4 regions of the Paenibacillus sp. NPDC056579 genome follow, and region 1 is predicted to be linked to each of the others. Evidence: riboswitches for the same ligand, from Rfam matches in the RefSeq annotation. Region 1 holds a riboswitch; each other region holds the start of a gene.
What was found. A riboswitch is a leader RNA that binds a small molecule or an ion and turns the genes downstream of it on or off. The one in region 1 is predicted to bind cyclic di-GMP.
Positions count from the first base shown of each region.

Region 2: linked by a shared signal. The riboswitch ahead of ACFQ88_RS10105 (hypothetical protein) and the one ahead of ACFQ88_RS01050 (methyl-accepting chemotaxis protein) in region 1 are both predicted to bind cyclic di-GMP.
Region 3: linked by a shared signal. The riboswitch ahead of ACFQ88_RS10710 (fibronectin type III domain-containing protein) and the one ahead of ACFQ88_RS01050 (methyl-accepting chemotaxis protein) in region 1 are both predicted to bind cyclic di-GMP.
Region 4: linked by a shared signal. The riboswitch ahead of ACFQ88_RS34045 (hypothetical protein) and the one ahead of ACFQ88_RS01050 (methyl-accepting chemotaxis protein) in region 1 are both predicted to bind cyclic di-GMP.

Region 1 is NZ_JBHTVD010000001.1:195,282-200,281, forward strand. Features, by position in the region: gene ACFQ88_RS01040 (ABC transporter ATP-binding protein) at 1-822, shown strand, start outside; gene ACFQ88_RS01045 (DUF1854 domain-containing protein) at 822-1,325, shown strand; gene ACFQ88_RS01050 (methyl-accepting chemotaxis protein) at 1,398-3,110, opposite strand; cyclic di-GMP riboswitch class I at 3,191-3,274, opposite strand; gene ACFQ88_RS01055 (BMP family protein) at 3,552-4,583, shown strand.
Region 2 is NZ_JBHTVD010000002.1:569,926-574,925, forward strand. Features, by position in the region: gene ACFQ88_RS10090 (iron-sulfur cluster assembly accessory protein) at 1-249, shown strand, start outside; gene ACFQ88_RS10095 (YuzB family protein) at 283-510, shown strand; gene ACFQ88_RS10100 (MDR family MFS transporter) at 720-1,943, shown strand; cyclic di-GMP riboswitch class I at 2,026-2,118, shown strand; gene ACFQ88_RS10105 (hypothetical protein) at 2,216-2,515, shown strand; gene ACFQ88_RS10110 (DUF2935 domain-containing protein) at 2,701-3,513, shown strand; gene ACFQ88_RS10115 (LysR family transcriptional regulator) at 3,635-4,519, opposite strand; gene ACFQ88_RS10120 (adenylosuccinate synthase) at 4,702-5,000, shown strand, end outside.
Region 3 is NZ_JBHTVD010000002.1:693,079-698,078, reverse strand. Features, by position in the region: gene ACFQ88_RS10710 (fibronectin type III domain-containing protein) at 1-2,460, opposite strand, end outside; cyclic di-GMP riboswitch class I at 2,516-2,619, opposite strand; gene ACFQ88_RS10705 (adenosylcobalamin-dependent ribonucleoside-diphosphate reductase) at 3,167-5,000, opposite strand, start outside.
Region 4 is NZ_JBHTVD010000013.1:184,757-189,756, reverse strand. Features, by position in the region: gene ACFQ88_RS34060 (LysR family transcriptional regulator) at 1-587, shown strand, start outside; gene ACFQ88_RS34055 (helix-turn-helix transcriptional regulator) at 687-1,649, shown strand; gene ACFQ88_RS34050 (DinB family protein) at 1,727-2,227, shown strand; cyclic di-GMP riboswitch class I at 2,414-2,517, shown strand; gene ACFQ88_RS34045 (hypothetical protein) at 2,619-3,011, shown strand; gene ACFQ88_RS34040 (hypothetical protein) at 3,025-3,552, shown strand; gene ACFQ88_RS34035 (hypothetical protein) at 3,893-4,234, shown strand; gene ACFQ88_RS34030 (ABC transporter substrate-binding protein) at 4,506-5,000, opposite strand, start outside.

The DNA of each region.
Region 1 (5,000 bases):
GTATTCGAAATTATGGACACTCCGTCCGATGTGCCGGACGATCTGGAGCCGGTATCGATGGACTGGGTTGAAGGACGCGTCGTGCTGAACCAGGTATCCTATGGATACGAAGCGCATCATCCCGTATTGAAGAATATCGACTTGAACGTCGCTCCGGGAGAGATGATCGGACTGGTGGGGCATTCCGGAGCGGGGAAATCGACGCTGATCAATATGATCTGCCGGTTTTACGATCCGAATCAAGGCACCATTACCATAGACGGCGTGCCGTTGAAGAAGATCAAGCAGGAGGATCTTCGCAAGAAGATCGGCGTCGTGCTGCAGGAAACATTCCTGTTCGACGGGACGATTACCGAGAACATCGCTTATTCCAAGCCGGACGCTACGCCGGAAGAAATCATGAGGGCGGCGAAGATCGCCAACGCCCATGATTTCATCGTCAGGCTGCCGGACGGTTACGACACGAAGGTCGGCGAGCGGGGCCATCGGCTCTCGGGAGGGGAGAAGCAGCGGATTGCGATCGCGAGAGCTATCGTTCACGATCCCCGCATCTTGATCCTTGACGAGGCTACGGCTTCCGTAGATACGGAGACGGAGCGGCAAATTCAGGAGGCGATATCCCGACTGGTCAAAGGGAGAACGACATTCGCTATCGCTCACCGATTGTCTACGCTGCGCAATGCGGATAGACTCGTCGTGCTGGATAAAGGACAAATTGTCGAGATCGGAACCCACGAGCAGCTGCTGGATAAACAAGGCGCTTACTTTAAGCTGGTGGAAGCACAGCGTGAGCTGTCCAAGATCAAGGGGGTGCAGAGCTAATGCGCGAGCGCGATCCATATGAGATTGTGTTACTCGACAGCCACAACGTGTGGCTGGGACGCAGTCCGGGAGGCGTACTTCAAGCCGTTATCGAAGGTGTGGAGTATCCGGAGGTGCTCCTATACCGGACGTACCCCTTCTCCAAACCGACGGAATATATCTCGGTCCGCAACCCGAAGGAGGAGGAGATCGGGATTATCCGCAGCCTTCAAGAGCTCGAACTAGCGAGCAGGGAGGAAGCGGAGAGGGAGCTCAATCTAAGGTATTTGATTCCGAGAATTACTCATATCGAGAAAATTCAGCAGAAGCCGGCTCTATGGATATGGAAAGTGGAGACGACGCTGGGGCCGATGACATTAGCGCTGAGGAATTTGCACGAGCACTTGCAATCCCCGGCACCCGGCAGATATTTGATATCCGATATCGAGGGCAGACGATGCGAGATCGTAGACATTAACGCGATGGATGCACATAGCCGTAAGCAGTGGAACAAGATCTTGTAATAGCGAAAGACCGCCGTTGGTTCATTCCAACGGCGGTCTTCTGTTTTACAGCCTCCGGTAAACGGGGGGCTATCAGCTTTTAAAACGCAAGGTGATTTCATGCAGCTCTTGGGCCATCCGTGTCAAGGCGTTGACGGATTCCGCTATTTCTTCCATAGTAGCCAATTGTTCTTCCGAAGCTGCTGCTACGCTCTCCGTCTTGGAGAAGGCGGCTTCCGTAATGCTGCTCATGTCGTGGAGCGAAGCGGTAATTTCCTCGGTGCCTGCCGACATTTCCTCGGAAGCGGCAGAAACCTCCTGCATCTGATAAGCGACCTGCTGTACAGCGTTCAATATGTTGCGGAACGCTTCGCCGGCTTCCTGCATGATCACGGTGCCTTGCTCGACTTCTCGGCTGCCTTTTTCCATGGCGATCACCGCGGAGCGAGTCTCGCCTTGAATTTGCTGGATGATCTCCGCTATCTGTTCCGCCGATTGTCTCGACTGCTCCGCCAGCTTCCGGACCTCGTCGGCTACGACGACAAAGCCTCTTCCGTGCTCGCCGGCCCGAGCGGCTTCAATCGCGGCATTCAATGCAAGCAAATTCGTCTGCATCGAAATATCGGTAATTACATCGACGATTTGACCGATTTCATTGGAACGTGTGCCCAATTGATTGACAACCTTGGATGAATCATTGACCGACTCGCGGATTAAGTCCATTTGGGACATTGCTTTCTGAATCGAAATATTGCCTTCTTCAGCTTCTTTGGAAGCCTCCATGGACATGGCTGATACATTGCCCGAGAATTCTGCAATCCGGTTAATACCGGTCGCCATCTCTTCCATAGCTCGTACGCTTTCGGTAGTGCTCTGCAGCTGCTGATCCGCGCCTCCGGCAATGTCCTGAATGGCCGCAACAACGTGATGAGTAGTCTGGGTGGATTGTTCGGAGCTCGCTGCCAATTGCTCCGAGCTTGCGGACAAGTTTTGCGACTCAAGGACGATCTTCGCGATGATTTCTCTCAAGCTTCCGATCATTCCATTGAAATCCTTCGAGAGAAGACCGATTTCGTCTTTGGATTGGTATGCAGCGTTTACGGTTAAATCCCCGTCCTGCGCTTTGGCCATCAATTGCTGGATGCTGCGGACAGGTCTTGTGATCATATTGGCAATGCCATATCCGATCAAGGAGCATAAAACGACGGCTAGCAGCGTTGCGATAACGATGATGGAGGTAGCCATCTTGGAGCTTTCAATGCTTTTCTCGTAAAAGACTTTTGCGTCTTCTTCGTTGAACTTAACAACGTTCTCCAGGCTCTTGATCATTTCCGCACGAATCGGCTTGAACGAATTCACATACTCTTTATGCGCCGCTTCTTTCTGATTGGCAACTGCCAAGTCGTCGACTTTCTTCTTCGCTTCGTTGTTTTTCGGGATTAAGTCGATGAAGTTTTTGTACTGCTCTTGTGCCCTCGGAGATAATGTAATCTGCTCGAGCGTTTTTCGAGTCGCCTGATTTTTGTCGCGAGTCTGGACTATTTGATCTTGGATTTGCTTAATGATCGCTTCGTCTTTGGCCAGCAGCAATTCAAGCTGCAATGAATCCATTTGCGAATTTCCGAACAGCAGTCCCTCAACGAGACTGTTCGGGATTAAAGTTTCCTCGTACATAGCACGGGCATTGCTAGCCATTTTGTCCATAACAAGATAGCCTGTAATGCCGATAATGAGCAGGAACACAATGGAAAGTCCAAGCATTCCCCCAATTTTCGTTTTGATTCGCAAATTTCGGATATACTTCATGCTCCAAGCATCCCCCACCTGAGATAATGTGAAATAAAAAAAGTCCACCCCCAAAAAAAGGGATGGACGCCCCCCCAATTTTCGGTGGCCCGGCTGCCATAGATCAAATCCTTAGGCCCGTAGCTTTGCGTCCTTCTCTTTCGAGAAGTTTGCCTTTATCGTAATTCCGGGTGTATCTTTTTGCCAAAGTATAATATAGCATTTTGAAAAAAACAAGACCTCTTTACTAAAACTAAATACTTACTTTGCGTACCGGAATGTCGGAATTTAGTGCGTTTGTCATGGATGATTTTGCAGGAATAGGTCTGTAGGCGGCGCCACTACACGAATTTTGGATTTATTCCCCATATTTCTTTTCGGCATAATTTGACAAAAAATGAAGTCTAGTTTATTCTCTGATTTGTCCGGACAAAACTACTAATTGGAAACGAGGGGTACATCTTGAGAAAACTTCTTTCGAAATTGGCTTTGTCGAGCTTGGCGATGGCACTTGTATTTTCATCCGGTTTGTCTACTGCAGAAGCTAGCAAGGACCCGTCACACACCAATAATAAAAAAGCAAAAGTCGCCTTGTTGATTCCAGGTTCCTCCAAGGACGGCGGTTTTATGGAATCCGCTTATACCGGTTTGAAGAAGGCGGAAAAGGATTTCAGAATCAAAGCGACGTTTGTGGAAAATATCCCGCATGATACAGCTAAAATTGCGGATGAGCTGAGAAAACTGGCTAAGAAAAAGCCGGATATGATCATTGCCCATGCAGGACAAAGCTCGGAAGCTGTGAAGCTGGTAGCCAAAGAATATCCAAAAATTAAATTTGTTAACACTCAAACGAATTTGACCGGCGATAACCTGTCCAGCTATCAGGTGAAGCAGGAAGAATCCGCATGGCTTGCGGGCGCTGCGGCAGGATTGTTGACCAAAACAAACGTGGTTTCGCATATTTCCGGTGCACGCGTAGGCCCTGGTCTGTTGGGACGCGCAGCCTATGCCGACGGTGTGAAATACACAAACCCTAACGCAAAGCTGCTCACTACGTTTACAGGCAATCAGGAAGATGCCCCTCTGGCGAAACGAGTTGCGCAAGCTCAAATTAACGCAGGATCGGATATGATCTTCACAATGCTGAATACGGCTCGTTCCGGTGTTACGGAGGCAGCTCGCGAGAATGGCGTATATCAATTCGCTAACGTTCGCGATTACTATGCCGATGCTCCAGATGTGTTCATCGGATCTGCTATTTCGGACGCCAGCTTGACGGTTTACGGAGCGATTAAAGATTTGACCGAGGGAACCTGGAAGCCGAATACCGTGAAAAAAATCGGACTTGAGAATCCGGATGCCGTTCGGCTTGCTCTGTCACCTAATGTTCCACAAGACGTGAAGGATAAAATCGCTGCGTTCGCAGAAAAAATCAAATCCGGCGAGATTGTTATTCCTTCGGATTATACAGGACCTGAATTTACGAATTATTAAGCCTGGACTCGGGCAGTGATACTATTATAGATTCAGAGTTCGGAGAATGAGTTTAAGCACTTCTTTGCTCCCAAGGGGCAGAGAAGTGCTTTTTTTCCTTAGTATGGATAAGTACCTAATTCGGCATCGGGCCGATAATGACAGATTGCGTGATAGGTGTGAACGCCTCTTTCACTTTCGTTTCGTGTCCACACATTGGCAGGGTCAGGCGCAACATGTCGGAGCCAAGAATGACCTCCGGAACGGGAGTTTCGAAAATAGCGAGTTTAGGTGCGTATAATCCTATTCCAATTTATGGAATGAATTGCGTTCAACGAGGGGGACTTGGATCATTCAGGTGGACTTGGTAGAGGTTGTTTTGTTAATTTTGCATGAATAATAGCCTGTCTATATGTACATACAGTATACTGAGTCATA
Region 2 (5,000 bases), on a different contig from region 1:
AAAGAAGAGAACAAAGAATTGAAGCTCCGCGTTTATATTACTCACAGCCATGGAGACCACGCCCACTATGGCATGAGCTTGGACACTCCGACGGAAGAGGATGAAGTGGTAAGCACGGACAAAGGCATCGACGTGATTTTGAAAAAAGACGAGCCGCTGCTGGACGGAGTACGCATCGACTATTTCTATACGCCGGAAGAAGGCTTCGCCGTAACCAATCCTAGCAAGGGCAATCACGGGGACCACTAAGCCGTTTTGCGATAGGAAAGGATTTGGTTTACTATGGCGAACGATATTCGCGTCTGCGATAAATGCAAGCATATGAAAATGAAGACGGCTGTACCGAAGCTTCAGAAGCTGGCTCCCGGTACGGAGATCAAGATCGGCTGCAAATCGTACTGCGGACCTTGCTCGCGGTTTGCATTTATCTTCATTAACGGAAGGTATGTAACCGGAGCCACGGAAGACGAAGCTATCGAGAAAGCGGCGAAATATATCAAAAAATCGTGATTCAGCGTTGATACGACGAATCCATGACAGAAACCGAGAAGCCTGGCGCAAGCAGCCGGGCTTTTTTTGTGTGTAAAGATAGGGGAAGCGGCTAACTTTTTTGTAAAGACAAAAACAGCGGTTTGCAGTATAATGGGAAAATCTTTTTATTTATTTACCTATGGTAAATAAAACGGACGTACTAGATTTACCGTAAAGGGGCACACCGTATGCAGCGTTTACTCCGCTTTTTGCAAGACTATCATCCTATCGTTCATGTTCTTCTGCTAGGCACGATCCTCGCCCGAACCGCTTCATCCATGAGTATGCCTTTTCTGGCCATTTACTTATCGAAACAATCGCATATAAACCCCGTCCTTATAGGCTTGATCGTTGGCCTGGGCCCATTGGCGGCTACCGTCGGCGGATTTGTCGGCGGCGCTTTGTCGGACAGGCTGGGGCGCAAAACGATCATGCTGTTCGCCTTGTCCGGCTGGGTCGTCGTTTTTGGAGGATTCGCGATGGTCAAGTCTCCGCTTGCCTTCATGCTGCTGAATATGCTGAACGGACTATGCCGCTCCTTGTATGAGCCGGTGTCTCAAGCACTGATGGCCGATGTAACGGAGCGTGAAAAAAGGCTGAAAGTATTTTCCTTGCGCTACATTGCCATCAACGTTGGTGTGGCGGTGGGTCCACTGCTTGGCGCTTTTTTCAGCACAATGGAGGTTTGGCTTCCATTCATGGCTACAGGCTTGATTTACTTGCTGTATGCGATCGGATTGTACGTGCTGCTGCTGCGATTCGGAATCAAGCGGATTGAGGGGGAGAAACGGAGCGACATAACGATAAAGTCCTCCTGGAATGTCGTACGTGCGGACCGGGTGTTCCGTTATTATATCGGCGGATCGATAATGGGGGCTATCGGGTATGCCCAAATGACGGTGACTTTATCGCAATATGTGGAGCAAAATGTAGCAGGCGGCGCGGCGCTGTTCGCCATGCTGATGAGCTTGAATGCGGTTGTCGTCGTCTTGTTTCAAGTGCCGCTGTCGCGGATGTTCGAACGCTGGGGGCCGATGGTTGCTATTACCGCAGGCAATGTATTGTTCGCCGTCGGAGATATCGGTTTTGCCGTATCCGCAGGCTGGTTCGGCTTTATGGTATCGATGTTCTTTTTCACGTTGGGTGAAATTCTCAATTACCCTCAAGCGAACGTGCTCGTCGACCAATTGGCGCCGGAGGGGATGAGAGGGACCTATTTCGGAGCTCAGTCGTTTAACAATGTCGGGCATTTTGTAGGTCCGTTGGTGGGGGGCGTTCTTCTTACTCATTGGGGCGGTCCGTCCTTATTTACGACTATGGCTGTTATTACGCTAGCGGGTACATGGTTTTACTACAGAGGACAAATTTTATACAAAATGAGTCTTAAGTCCGTAGAAACGGAACAAAAATAGGAAATTTGAATTATGTATTCCATTGGTCCTATCTTATATGCTATTCTTGTCGTATTTCATTACACGAATTGACAAATTTCGAACTCGAAAAAGGCAAAACAGGCGAAAGCCTGCGACGCAAAGCTAAAGGGGCTAAGGATCTTCTCAGGAGCAAACCTGCCAGCCAGCTGCCGAAGGAACGGTGATACGCATATATAGCGGACTCCCGCCTAGGTGACGAGGAGTTTTTTCTCATGTTTCGAGTACACACAATCAAAGGAAGGAGAGAGATCATGTCGAACGAAGAACGGGAGTTTATGACCAGACAAGGCTTTTTCACAAAAATCGGCAGCAATCTGATCGGAGTCTATTTGTCGAATGAAGGCCCTAAAATGTTTATAAACCAGGAAGTGTTCGATCTGCACAATCCATGCTGGGATGTAGAGATGGTGATGGGCAAAAACAGCCATTTGCTGACGTTTTACTGGCGCGGCGAAGTGAAATTTTCGTTCCGGTGCGATTTTGTCAATGACTTGTTCTTAAGTCTGTATGACTACTTGAGCTGTCGTGCCGAAGCAAGACGTTTAGCCTAATAAAAGCGATGATAGCGCTTGTTGCTCAAACGACGTAGGGATCAAGGATTAGCGGTTATGCACCGAGCCGGATGATTGAGCATACCTTGCATAGGAGTAGAAATCATGACAAATGCCTATGATCCGGAAACACGCCAAGTAACTAGGTATGCCGGATACAAGCTGCCTATGGGAGGAGTGCAACCGTGGACCAGTCCGACTATGGCTCGGCCGCCTTGTTCGAACATCGGTTTTGGCTTCAAGTGCTTGGCGATCATGCCCGCTTCATCTTCAATGCGCTCGCCCCGAACGAACAGGAAGAAATAGAGCGCACAAGCTGCTTTATAGCCGCTTTCGATCGATTGCTGGAGCGGGCAAGGCAGCATGATGGTGTATCCCAAATGATGGAACTGAATCAGGCGGCATTTCAAAAAGCCCAGGAGATCCGGCTCTTCAAGCTTCATCTGCTGGAACGCTCGCTTGCAGGCCGCATAGGCATTCAGCTTTCCCCCACTTTCTTGAACCATATGGTGAATGAGGTTGAGGAATATTTGAGGGTGCTGCCCTTCTTGCTGGAAGGGGAAACGCCGCCCGTATTTGACGAAGTGCACCATCATTTGATCTGGCTCTCGGATACGTCAGGTCATGCCGGTATCATTGCAGCAGAGCTTGATATAACGGAAAAACGGCTGATTGAGATGAGCAGGACGTTCGAGGCGCATTTTACCGATTTTTATGTAAAAGCTATCGAGCTGGCAGGATATATGAGAACGAATCTGCATGATTTTCCGGCATTGTCCCGTTTTCATAAGGAAGTTGAGCTGGAGTCGGCGCTGTTCCGCGAGTTTTTGCGGGAGCTGGAGGAGCTGGCTCTGAGCAAAGAAATGCTAGGTACGGTACAGCCTCTAATAGCGGACCATATGGCCCGCGAGCTGTGCTATTATTTGACGAAGCTGGCGCAGACGGCAGGAGTCAAACGACCGAATTGCGATCCCGCCAAGCCTCGAACCGGAGCATAACGATAGGTTTTCTAACCACGATAGAATCTTCGAATAAAGCATGCTTTACTGCACGAACGGGCAGTAGGGGGTGCTTTTTTTATGGAGAAAAAAGCGCTGGACCTGCTTTGTCGGACTGCGCTTACTGCTGCAGACAAAGATCGAGCATCGTTCTGGCTGCAAAAGATAGCGGGACGTCCTTTAACGTCACGATCCCGATATGCCGGGGCGGTATGGGCGGCTCCAGCTGCAGGGCGAACAGCTCGCCGGAGGAAAGCTCATCCTCGGCGAATTGCGCCGTAACGCAGGAAATGCCTAGGCCGGTTTTGGCGAATTGGATGAGCAGATCCATGCTGCCCAGCTCGAACTCGGGAACGAGCCGCACCTGCTGGCTATGAAAATACCGGTCGATATAGCTGCGCATGCTGCTGTCTTTTTCCAGCATGATGATTGGGTAGGCGGCCAGTTCGGCGGCGGAGACCGGCTGGTCCTTTAAATGCCCGAAGCTTGCTCCTGCGATAAAGATATCGTGCAGCGGCTTCCACGGACGAATGGTCAGCTGCGGATCTTCTGCCGGTAAATTGATGATGCCGAAATCGATCTTGCCTTCTTTTAGCAGCTTGATCGTCTCATGAGAGGTCCGGTTCGTAATATGCAGCTTTACATCGGGATATTGCTTGTGGAACCGCTCGAGGTAAGGAAGCAAAATATGCTTGCACAGCGTATCGTTGGCTCCGATATGGACGACGCCTCCAAGCATTTGGTGCATCTCGGTCAATTTCCGTTCCGCTTCCGTCAGAAGGCTGAAGGCCTGATCGACATAGCGCAGCAGCACCTCTCCTTCCACCGTCAGCTTCACCCCGCGGGATGTGCGGAAGAACAGCGGCCCGCCCAGCTTTTCCTCGAGCTGCTTCATCGAATGGCTTACCGCCGGCTGAGTAATATACAGCGCTTCCGCCGCTCGGGAGAAGCTGCCTGTCTTGGCGATGGCGAGAAATACCCGGTACCCGTCCAGATGATGCTCCATTACCTATTACCTCCACTTATATAAGCTATCTATATTATTCATTATTCTAATATCATATCACAGAATATAATGAGATCGTAAAAGAAACCTCAGCTGAATGAATCAAATGGAGCTTAAGAGGTTGTTACGGATGGAGTAGCCGAGGTTTTTTGTCAAAACAATGAGAGAGGAAGCGGTGCGAAATGAAAGGAACGGTAACGGCTGTCGTGGGAGCTAACTGGGGAGATGAAGGCAAGGGCAAGGTGACGGACCGAATGGGGGCGGCCGCCGATGCGGTGATCCGGTTTCAAGGCGGCAACAATGCAGGCCATACGATCATTAACGAGTACGGGAAATTTGTGCTGCATATGCTTCCTTCAGGCGTGTTTCACGAACATGTAGTGAATGTGCTGGGTCCCGGGGTAGCGCTTAATATGAGCGGGCTGATCCATGAGTACAATCAGCTGATGTCAAGGAATGTGCCGAAGCCGCAGCTGCAGAT
Region 3 (5,000 bases), on a different contig from region 1:
ATATCCACTTGCGCCTGAGACTCGACTCCATGCAACCTTAATCGATGTATCTGAAGCGGAAGCTGTAAGATCACCAGGAACTCCAGGCAATGTAATTTTAGAGATCACGTTGCTCCATTTACCAGGACCGCTGGAGTTTTTCGCTCTAACCCTAAAGCTGCGCTGAGTATTGGGATTCAAATCATTATCCACAAACAAAGTTGATGCACCGTTATCCAGAATCATCCCACCAAACTCGACATCGTACCCTGTTGCCCCTCGAACTGCATCCCATTCAAGCTGTACGGAAGTGCTAGTTGAGTCAAGACGTATGTTAGATGGTACATCCGGCAGAGTCCAAACGGGAACAATTGGAGACCATTGCCCGATCAAATCACCACTATTTGCACGTATTCGGAATGAATGAAGGGTCCCCGATTCCAAATTATCGTAGTTGTATTCGGTTAGGTTACCCAGTGAATGCAACGTCCCGTCTATTTCCAGCTCATAGCCATCCGCATTAAAAATAGGTGTCCATCGGAGTACGATCCCCGTTTCCGTAGGAATTGCGGTAATGACAGGCGTAGCAAACGGGTATAATCGATTTTGAGGGACAACTTCTCTTCTTTGAGAGGTACTCTCCCAATAAAGGGTTGCCTTTGGATTACTATCTGTACTGGAATACTCCATACGAATATTGTGCCGCTTACCAGCTTCCAGATTAATGTTCCCGGATAAACGGCCCTGGTAACGCTCGTCCCAGCGTTCTAATAGCAATTGATCATCAACCCATAGTTTTACAGCTCCTCTTGTATCCACTTCAAATTTATAGTTTTCGCTGTACTGAGGTTCAACTTGGCCAGACCATATGACGGAGAAGTCACGATCGTTAAACCCTTCCACCGGAAAGATCGGCCTGCTGTTCAAATCAATCGTCTCGTCTACCTTCGTATACACATTGCCTTTAAAGCTTCCTTCGCTGTAATACTTAGCCTTTAGACCATGCAATGTATATTTTAATTGGGTCTGTCCATCGTTTCCTGTTTGTATGATTGGCCGCTTATTTGCCGTCATATCTCCTCCCATTGCAAACCATCCGCCTGTCTTGATTTCCAAGTGGTTGTTGACATGAACATTGTTATGTATAAATAAGTCTCCCTTTCGTATGGTAATGGTGGCCGTTTCGTTATTCGATACAAGATCGCCGATCACCATCTCATCCTCGACTTGCATTTGCACTTTGGTATTAATATGAAGTTTATCGGATATCCATAAAGTCTTAGCCTGAACATCAAGTAAACCGTTGTTATAAATTAACGTTCTGGCAAAAAGCTGATCATCTACTTTTAAAATGGAGTTATTATTTAGGTGAAAATTCCCCTCGACCCAAAGACTCCCTCCACTTATAAGGACATTATCCCGTGGAGCATGAATATACACGTTTGCATCCGAATTCGCATTTACGTTTCCTTTTACAATAAGTAGGCCCGTGACATTAATATCTAATTTCCTGTTCATATTAATGCCATTAGCTATAAGCACAACCGGTCGCGAGGAAGAGCCTAACGTTATAGAAGAGTCAAGATTTAGATGCCCTGCCTTGATTATTACGGGATTCTGCGTGCTGTTTTCAATTGCTCTCAAGAGCCCTGCCGAATCGCAATTTGAGCATGGAGTTGCTTTACGTTCGTAATCTGATTGTACTTCTGCTCTCTGCTCTTCCCCAGCTTGCATATACCGCTCAATTTCTTCCTGCAGACCTCTTACTCTGATAAAAGGTGGCGAATTATGCTCGTTGTTCATCTTTCCAGAAAGAATCACTTTATCCCCAGGATTTTTTTTCGCCTCTGGTGGAGGACCAATTGTAGGGTTATCATCAGTAGGAATTGCTGTTGCTTTCAGGATTGTCGATCCGATCTTCTTAATTTCAATAAACTGAATAGCAGTTTGACCTTCTGACGATTCGTCGGATCGGATAGTTATCTTGCCATCTTTCAGATCAATTGGCTTCGTAATTATTAAATGCTCTCCGCCTTTTACAGCAGACTGCTGTAAAAAGGGGATTCCTTCAACAAACAACGTGTTGTTGCTCGAATAAACGGCGTCTCCCACACTTACAGAAACCTCATAACTTCCATTGTCCAGTTTCATTTCCCAATACCCGTTTTGGCGAATGCGCACGTGAGAGTTCAACTCGGACGCTTGATAAGTAGAACGAACAACGGTTGCGTCTGTGTGGGAAATATTCCAACCATATTGGTAGCCATTTTGCAATCCGAATACTTCTCCATAATCAGGAAGGTAGTCCTGGACCATCGGTGTACCTGATGGCTGAAAGTTTATTTTGATCTCATCCGGCTGCTCCGCTAATGCCATAACATTCAATTGACTGATCAACGGAAGCGCGAACTGTAACATCATAAAGAAACATACTACTTTCGTCATGATATTGAAGCTAAATCTCACATCATTTACCCCCATACTTTTACATTTTTCTCCCTAATGTTCTTTTTTGAACGCAAAAAAACCAACACGATCGGGCGGCCCGGCTGCCATCCCTTATCCATGCTGATGCATGACATAAGTCTTAGGCCCGTGGCTTTGCGTCCCTATCTTTCGATAGGTTTGCCTTTTTCTGTTCAGTCGGTTTTAATCTAAAAATGAGACAATGTCTCTACTACTATTATCCAATATTCTACATTTAGTAGAAATGTCCTGCATTATTTTGTAACTTTTTTAAAACTTATGTCGAAAGATGCAGGACAATAGACGTATATAGTAATAATTACTAAGTACATGCATGGGAAACATATTAAAGAGAACTCAAAACCTTTCATAGAATCGGCTGTTAGCAACACGCTGCTGCCGATACATATCGGCAACTGCTTCTTAGTTGTAGTTCAATATTAAAAAGCTGTCCCCAAATTTAAAATAGCTTTCTTCAGCTATTCAGGCACAAAGAGTAATTTAGTCATACCGCTATCTATCCTTTATCACTAATAAAATAGGCAGACGAAAATAGCACTCGTCTGCCTTGATATATTTTCATATGCTAATACGCATAAAATCAAATTCTAAAAAATCTGAAACAAACCGTCTAACGAATTATGAAACAATTCTAATTAATTCTGGAATTTCACATAAAAAAGAAGAGAAAAAAAGAGAGGGGCCTCCCCCTCTCTTTATCTTAACTGCAACGGCTGTAGCCGCAGTTGGTGCAGTTCTTGCATCCCTCGCTGTTAATCAGCGAGGCGCTGCCGCAAGACGGGCACAAGTCGAGCGACGTGGCCGATTGGCGAGTCACTGCGTATTTCGCCGTCGACTCCATGACGACTTCCTGCGTCGCCGTCACGTAAGCGTCCGCTTCGTCGGAGAAGTCGCCGTGCATCTCCAGTGCCTTCGCTACTGCATCGGCAATAGATTCTACGCGATTAGCGCCGAAGCCGATCGCGCCGGAACCGCCGATGCCCTTCAGATGCTTGGTCAGCAGCTGTACCTTGTTGCCATGATCTCCGTAGCGAAGGAACAGCGAGATGACGCGTCCGAGCGCTTCCGACATGGCGAATACGTCGGAGCCGGCTTTGCCGACATTCAAAAAGATTTCGCTAGGCGTGCCATTCATATCATTGATCGTGATGTAAGCCATGCCAAACGGTGTGTTGAATTTATAGGTAGCACCGCGCAATATTTGCGGACGGCGTTTGTATTCCTTATCCAATACCGCTCCCGGTTTGATTTCGGAAGAAGCTGCAACCGTTGCTGCTGTAGTAGCTACCGCAAGACTCTCCTGCTTCGTGCTATCCTCTTTACTCGATTCCGCCTTCACAGCTTCACCTTTAGTCTGTGCATCGGCCTTATCTTCTTTCTTGTCCGTGGACAGCACTTGTACGTCGCGGCTGCCGTCGCGATAGATCGTAACACCTTTACAGCCCAGGTCGAACGCAAGCTCATACAAATTTTTCGTTTCCTCTACGGTGAAATCAGCAGGGCAGTTCGCTGTCTTGGAGATGGAGCTGTCCACCCACTTCTGAATAGCGGCTTGGGCGCGAATATGATCCTCGGCCGACAAATCCATCGCCGTTATGAAATATTCCGGCAGCTCCTCGCCCGGGTGAGCATCCTTCCATTGCTGAGCTATTGGAACATACTGCTTATCGAAGCCAAGACGGCTTTGACGGTAATATTCAAAAGCAAAGTAAGGCTCGATACCGGTAGACGTGCCAACCATCGTACCCGTGCTGCCCGTAGGCGCTTGGGTAATAACCGTGACGTTGCGCATTCCTTTCTTTTGGATCGCTGAGCCCACTTCCGGATATACGCTGGTCATGTTCTTCATGAAGCCGCTCTGCAAAAATTTGTCCGCTTCGAACTTCTGGAAGCTTCCTTTCTCCGATGCGATCTCGGCAGAAGCAAGATAAGCTTCTTTGGCCATGAAGCCGTAGATCTGATCAAGGAACACAAGGGACTCCGGGCTGCCGTAACGAATTTCCAGCTTAATCATAAGCTCGGCAAGTCCCATCGTTCCGAGGCCTACGCGGCGCTCACCCTGCTGGTTGATCCGGTTTTCTTCGAAATGGTAAGGCGTCTTATCGATAACGTTGTCCAGAAAACGAGTCGAATAACGAACCACTTTGCCCAGCTCATCCCAATCCACGTCATGCTTCTCGGCATCATAGAACTTGGACAAGTTAATCGCGGACAAATTACATACGCCCCAAGCCGGCAATCCCTGCTCGCCGCACGGATTCGTGCAAATGATCGGATTGAAGTACCAGCTGTTGGACATCTGGTTGTAATACTCCATAAAGACGACGCCCGGCTCGGCTGACTTCCATGCCGATTCAATGATGGTATGCCACACCTCGCGAGCTTTTACGGTACGGTATACATTCACGTTCTTGCCAAGCTTCTTCCACTTGTCCAAATCTCCGTCCCAGAGCTCGTCATATTCCGCATCCGTCGTATCGGGATAGACGAGATCCCAGTCCAAATCTTCCTTCACGGCTTTCATAAAACCATTG
Region 4 (5,000 bases), on a different contig from region 1:
TGCTGGGCGATATGCTGAAAGCTTTTCACAGCGAGTATCCGCAGGTAAAATTCCGTGTCCACCAGCTGCCTATGCAGGAGATGATCGAACAGCTGCAAAGCGGAGAGCTTCATCTCTGTATCAGCTCGATGCCGGTAGAGCATCCGGGTCTTCAGCGGGTCCCGCTAATGAATGACGAAATCGTCCTTATCGTTCCACACGGACACCGGTTAGCTCACCGGGCTCATGTTCAGCTAAGCGAGCTGGCCGACGAGACGTTCATCCAATTGAAGAAGGGCGGCAATATTCGTGATCTGACCGATTATTATTTCGAACAAGCCGGTATCCAGCCTGATATCGCCTTTGAAATTGATGAACCGGCCTCGGTGCGCAGCTTGGTCAAAGCCGGACTGGGTATTTCGTTCAGCACAGCATTGAACTTAAGATATTGGGATCATACGACGGTGGTCGCCATCCCTATCGAAGAACCGCGGTGTCAGCGTCCGATCAGTCTTATTTGGAAGGAAGGGCGCTATGATTCATTGGCTGTCCGCAGGTTCCGCGAGTTTGTCGTCGCTTTTTTCACACAGCTGCAAAAGAGCCCGTAATCATTCGAAATCCCTCTAAAACGATTGAATAATCTCATCACTGGAAATAAAATGAAATTATGTGCCAGTCTATTCGAAAAGGAAGGAATATCGTAAGCCATGTCCAAAGCCGACAATATGCTTTCCATACTATGGTTACTGAAGACCCGCAAACGCATCACCGCCAAACAGCTTGCGGAAGAGCTGGAGATCAATATCCGGACCGTCTACCGGTATATCGATGCGCTGTGCGCGAGCGGTGTGCCGATCATCGCCGATTCCGGTCATAACGGAGGCTACAGCTTGCTGGGGCAGTTTAACGAAGCTCCGCTTTTTTTCGATATTAACGAGCAAAAAGCGCTCATTCATGCAGCCGTGTTCGCCGAGGAGGCAGGGTATCCTTTTGGTGAAGCGTTGAACCGTGCCATTGGCAAGCTGAAAAAGTACACCAACGAAGAGCAGCTGCACCAGATCAACCGGCATACCGTCGGTTTCGATGTCATCAATCCTCCGTCCGATGGCTCCCTGGAAACGTTTCTTCAGGAACTCGAGCTATCCGTTGCCAATGGAGCCACTCTCCTCATGGACTATATGAAGGCAAATCCCCCTTCCGAGCAGCGCGAGATCGATCCTTACGGCATCGTCTACTGGAAAGGAAAATGGTACATCGTAGCCTACTGCTATCTCCGCCGGGAAATTCGCAGCTTCCGTGTGGATCGAATCCGTTCGTTGTCACGTACAGGGGCGGCATTCGAGCGGCCGGTGGATTTTTCTGCACGGCAGTTTTTCCTAAACACGCTGCTGCCGGATATGGATAATCCGGAAACGATGCTGTCGATCCGGGTAGAAGGGTATGAGCAGGCGATCAACGATCTGTGTCTGCATTGGCTGCTCGGTCATGTCTTAGTGGAGCGGACGGCGACGACGGCGCATTTTCAGCTCGATGAGAGATCCATAGTTTCGTATTTGCCTTATACACTGTTATCGTATGGAAAATCGATTCGGATTATTGAGCCGGCCATGCTGAAAGAAAGAATGGTCGCTATCTCGTCGGCGCTGGTCCAGCATTACGAATCGATGTAGCTTCACTGACCGGTTTTGTCAGTCAAGGTGCTGTATGATCGGTCTAGAAACTAAGTTATCCTTAAGGAGGAAATAGAATGAGCCATAAAGCACTCCAACTGCTCGAATATCACGTGTGGGCCAACGATAGAATTATCAATCATTTGAAAGCTTTGCCGGAGGAGACGTACCGGTCCGTTATCCAAAGTATTTTTCCATCGATTGCGGAGGCGCTGGTCCATATCTACCGGATCGATAGCAGATGGCTGCATATTATGAGCGGCGGTACGTTCGAGCAAATATTGGCGCTGGACAAGCAAGTTACGGAAGCGACAGAGGGAATTAGCCTGGACGGCATTCAAGCGCTGTACCATGAGGTGGCTGAAAAGTATCGTACGTTTTACTCCGACAAGGATTTGGATGCGCTGAAGGAGTACCCTCACCCGACATATGGGGTAATGAAAGCGAGCTATGCGGATATTATCCAGCATTTGAGCAATCACGGAACGTACCACCGCGGCAATATTACCGCGATGCTCAGACAGCAGGGACACCCTGGCGTTCCGACGGATTATGCGTTCTTTTTGTACGAGATTTAGAAGGGGAAGGAAGAGGAGCGTTTTGACCGCGAGACGGTTGGGGCGCTTTTTTGTGCTGTGAGGTCCTACAACTTTCGACATAGATTTGAAAAAGCTACAAAATAATGCAGGACATTTCTACTAAATGTAGAATATTGGATATTAGGATTAAAGACACTGTCTCATTTTTGGGACTAAAACCGACTGAACAGAAAAAGGCAAACCTGTCGAAAGGCAGGGACGCAAAGCCACGGGCCTAAGCCTTACATCATGCATCAGCATGGAAAAGGGATGGCAGCCGGGCCGCCCGATAGTGTTGGTTTTTTTGTGTTTTTTAAATCTGACTTCGATTATAAATAACGGTGAAAACCTCGATGGCTATACAAGAATGTAGGTGAATTGCATTAAGTACGTGCTCGCTTCGATAATTGCCTCGATATGTTTTGTGTTATCTATGAGTTTTTACTTTGTTTACAGAGGCTCTCTTTTTGACTTTGGTTCTTTATTAGTTGCTTTTTGTTATTTCAGTATACCTGTGTTTATTGTTATAGGGGCACCAGCAGCCTTTTTGTTAGATAAAGTTACTGCAAAACTAGCTGACCGTTTAATCATGAGACTAGCGGTTTCATACATTTTATATTTGCTAGCAGGCGCAGCATTAGCTTGGTTTTATAATTTATATTTAAATTTCCTAACTTCGCTTGTTGTGAAATTAGGGTTAGTGGCATCAACGATTTATTTTGTAACGATCACGATCATGAGTTATGTGACGTTATTAAAAAGAAAAAAGAAAGTATTGGATTAGGACGTGGCTGCAGTTGTCAAAAAGAAGAGGCACATTGCTAGCGGTTAGCGGCATTTTACTCATTTTGTTTTCTGTTTATCCGATGTTCTTGCTGGTTCGCGAGAGTGTATTGGAAGCATACATCAATTCGAAATATCAATTAGATCAGATGATTAACATAAATAATCAATCGGATAAAACAAACACGTTTGCACATGACCCTTCTAAGCCAATTTTCTGGAACAAAAATATTATTGAAGTACTTACTGAAGATACTGGCATTGAAGCTCCAAAGTCAGTGTTAAACAAGTTTGACAAAGAAGCTAAACACATTATGAAAATCGTCATTCGAGTGAATGGAAAAGAAGTATCCTCACCAACAGAAGCATGGTTGTTTCCAAACATAACAAAATTCAGCAACTACTTGTCGTGGCTAAATATAATAAAAGTTACTGATAAAAAAAGTAATGAAGAAACAATAGCTATAATCCGAAGACATGCTGGCAATTGGACAAGAGGGGATACACAGAGCCAAAAAATGGAACATATTATACTTGGATAAAGATGGCCGACTAACTGAAGAACAATTTACATATCGTGATCGTGGAAAGTACTTGTTAGGAGTGAAACTGGTCCAAGCATCATCTCAGTCATCATCATTTATTGGATATAAATCCGACATTGCTTATGTCATGCCTAGCCTCTTTTTTCCATTTATCTATCCAACGGTAACTATTATTGTTGGGATTGTTCTCCTAATAGTTTGGTATATGCGAAGGATTTACAGGAAATAAGCAACCGCAAAAATTATGGATAGAAGATGATTTGTTGCATTCACTAAAAAACATAGGTAAACAGTGTTAAAATTTGTTCTTATAGTTTGAATAAAGGATAGCCGGTCGGTGGATATGAGAATTTTAAATGAAGACGAATTAAAAAGTTATATTTCTGATGAGAATATGCAGGTCTTTTGCATTGCTAATTATGATGATGATAGATTAAATGAGCTGCGAGCGTATTATACCTGCATAAAGAGAAATGTTGGTTCACTTTCTCTAGAAAAATCAATTATTTATTACAGCGCATACTTCTGGTACGCGCAGTTCAAAGAGAGGTATTTTGAATTATACGGAATGGATGAAGGAATTGCACAAGAAGGATTCAAGCTTCTAGAGGAAATAGATATTGAGCTAGAAGAAGGGATCAATTGGGTATTAATTGAAAAAATCGAACAAACAATTTAGGGCAAACCAACGCTTTTGATAAATACGATTTGCTATGCTATTGAAATACGATGCAATGAACCGACTTGTCAGAAAAGGACTCCTTTGGAGCTGGATGGAAGCGGAAATAGGGTCTATGCAGTAGAAACGTTTGGCTACAATTCGCTGGGGAACCTGCTGAAAAAAGCATGACTGGCTCCGAAGGAACTCCGAAATCAGAAAGAGGCTGCCAGCAAAGGCAGCCGCGTTTGAACTTATGGTATTCTTGAGCTGCAAGCAAGCTCATCCGCAGTTATTGATCCTCGCTGTAGCCTCCTTTTTCTTCTGCGGCTCTAGTATTGGCAATTGCTTTATTGGCAAGCTCGTTAGCCATTCGCAGCGCCGTGACGGTGTCTTTGGATTCCTGCAAAATTAAGGGCTTCCACACATAATCGATTTGATTATGCGTAAAGATGTAGGCTAACCCCGGTTTGCGGGAAGGTGACATGGCATTCTCCAACGCAAAAATCGATTGTACGTTCTTGCCCTGGAATTCCCGCAGGTCTTGCCCGAACGCCTGATGAACCGAAGGATCCGTTGAAGGGGTCATCAACCCTTGCCGGGAAAGCCTCATTTGCATTTCCGGCGATAAAATATACGAGATCACTTGGAACGCAAGGTCTTTATGCTTGGACTGGTTCGTGATGAACATGGCTGTGCTTTGAGGCTGAAATTTGGATTTGGGGGCTTCCGGAAACACCGGAACAGAGGTGAAATCCCAGTTCAGGTTCTTGTTCTCGTTGGCCCA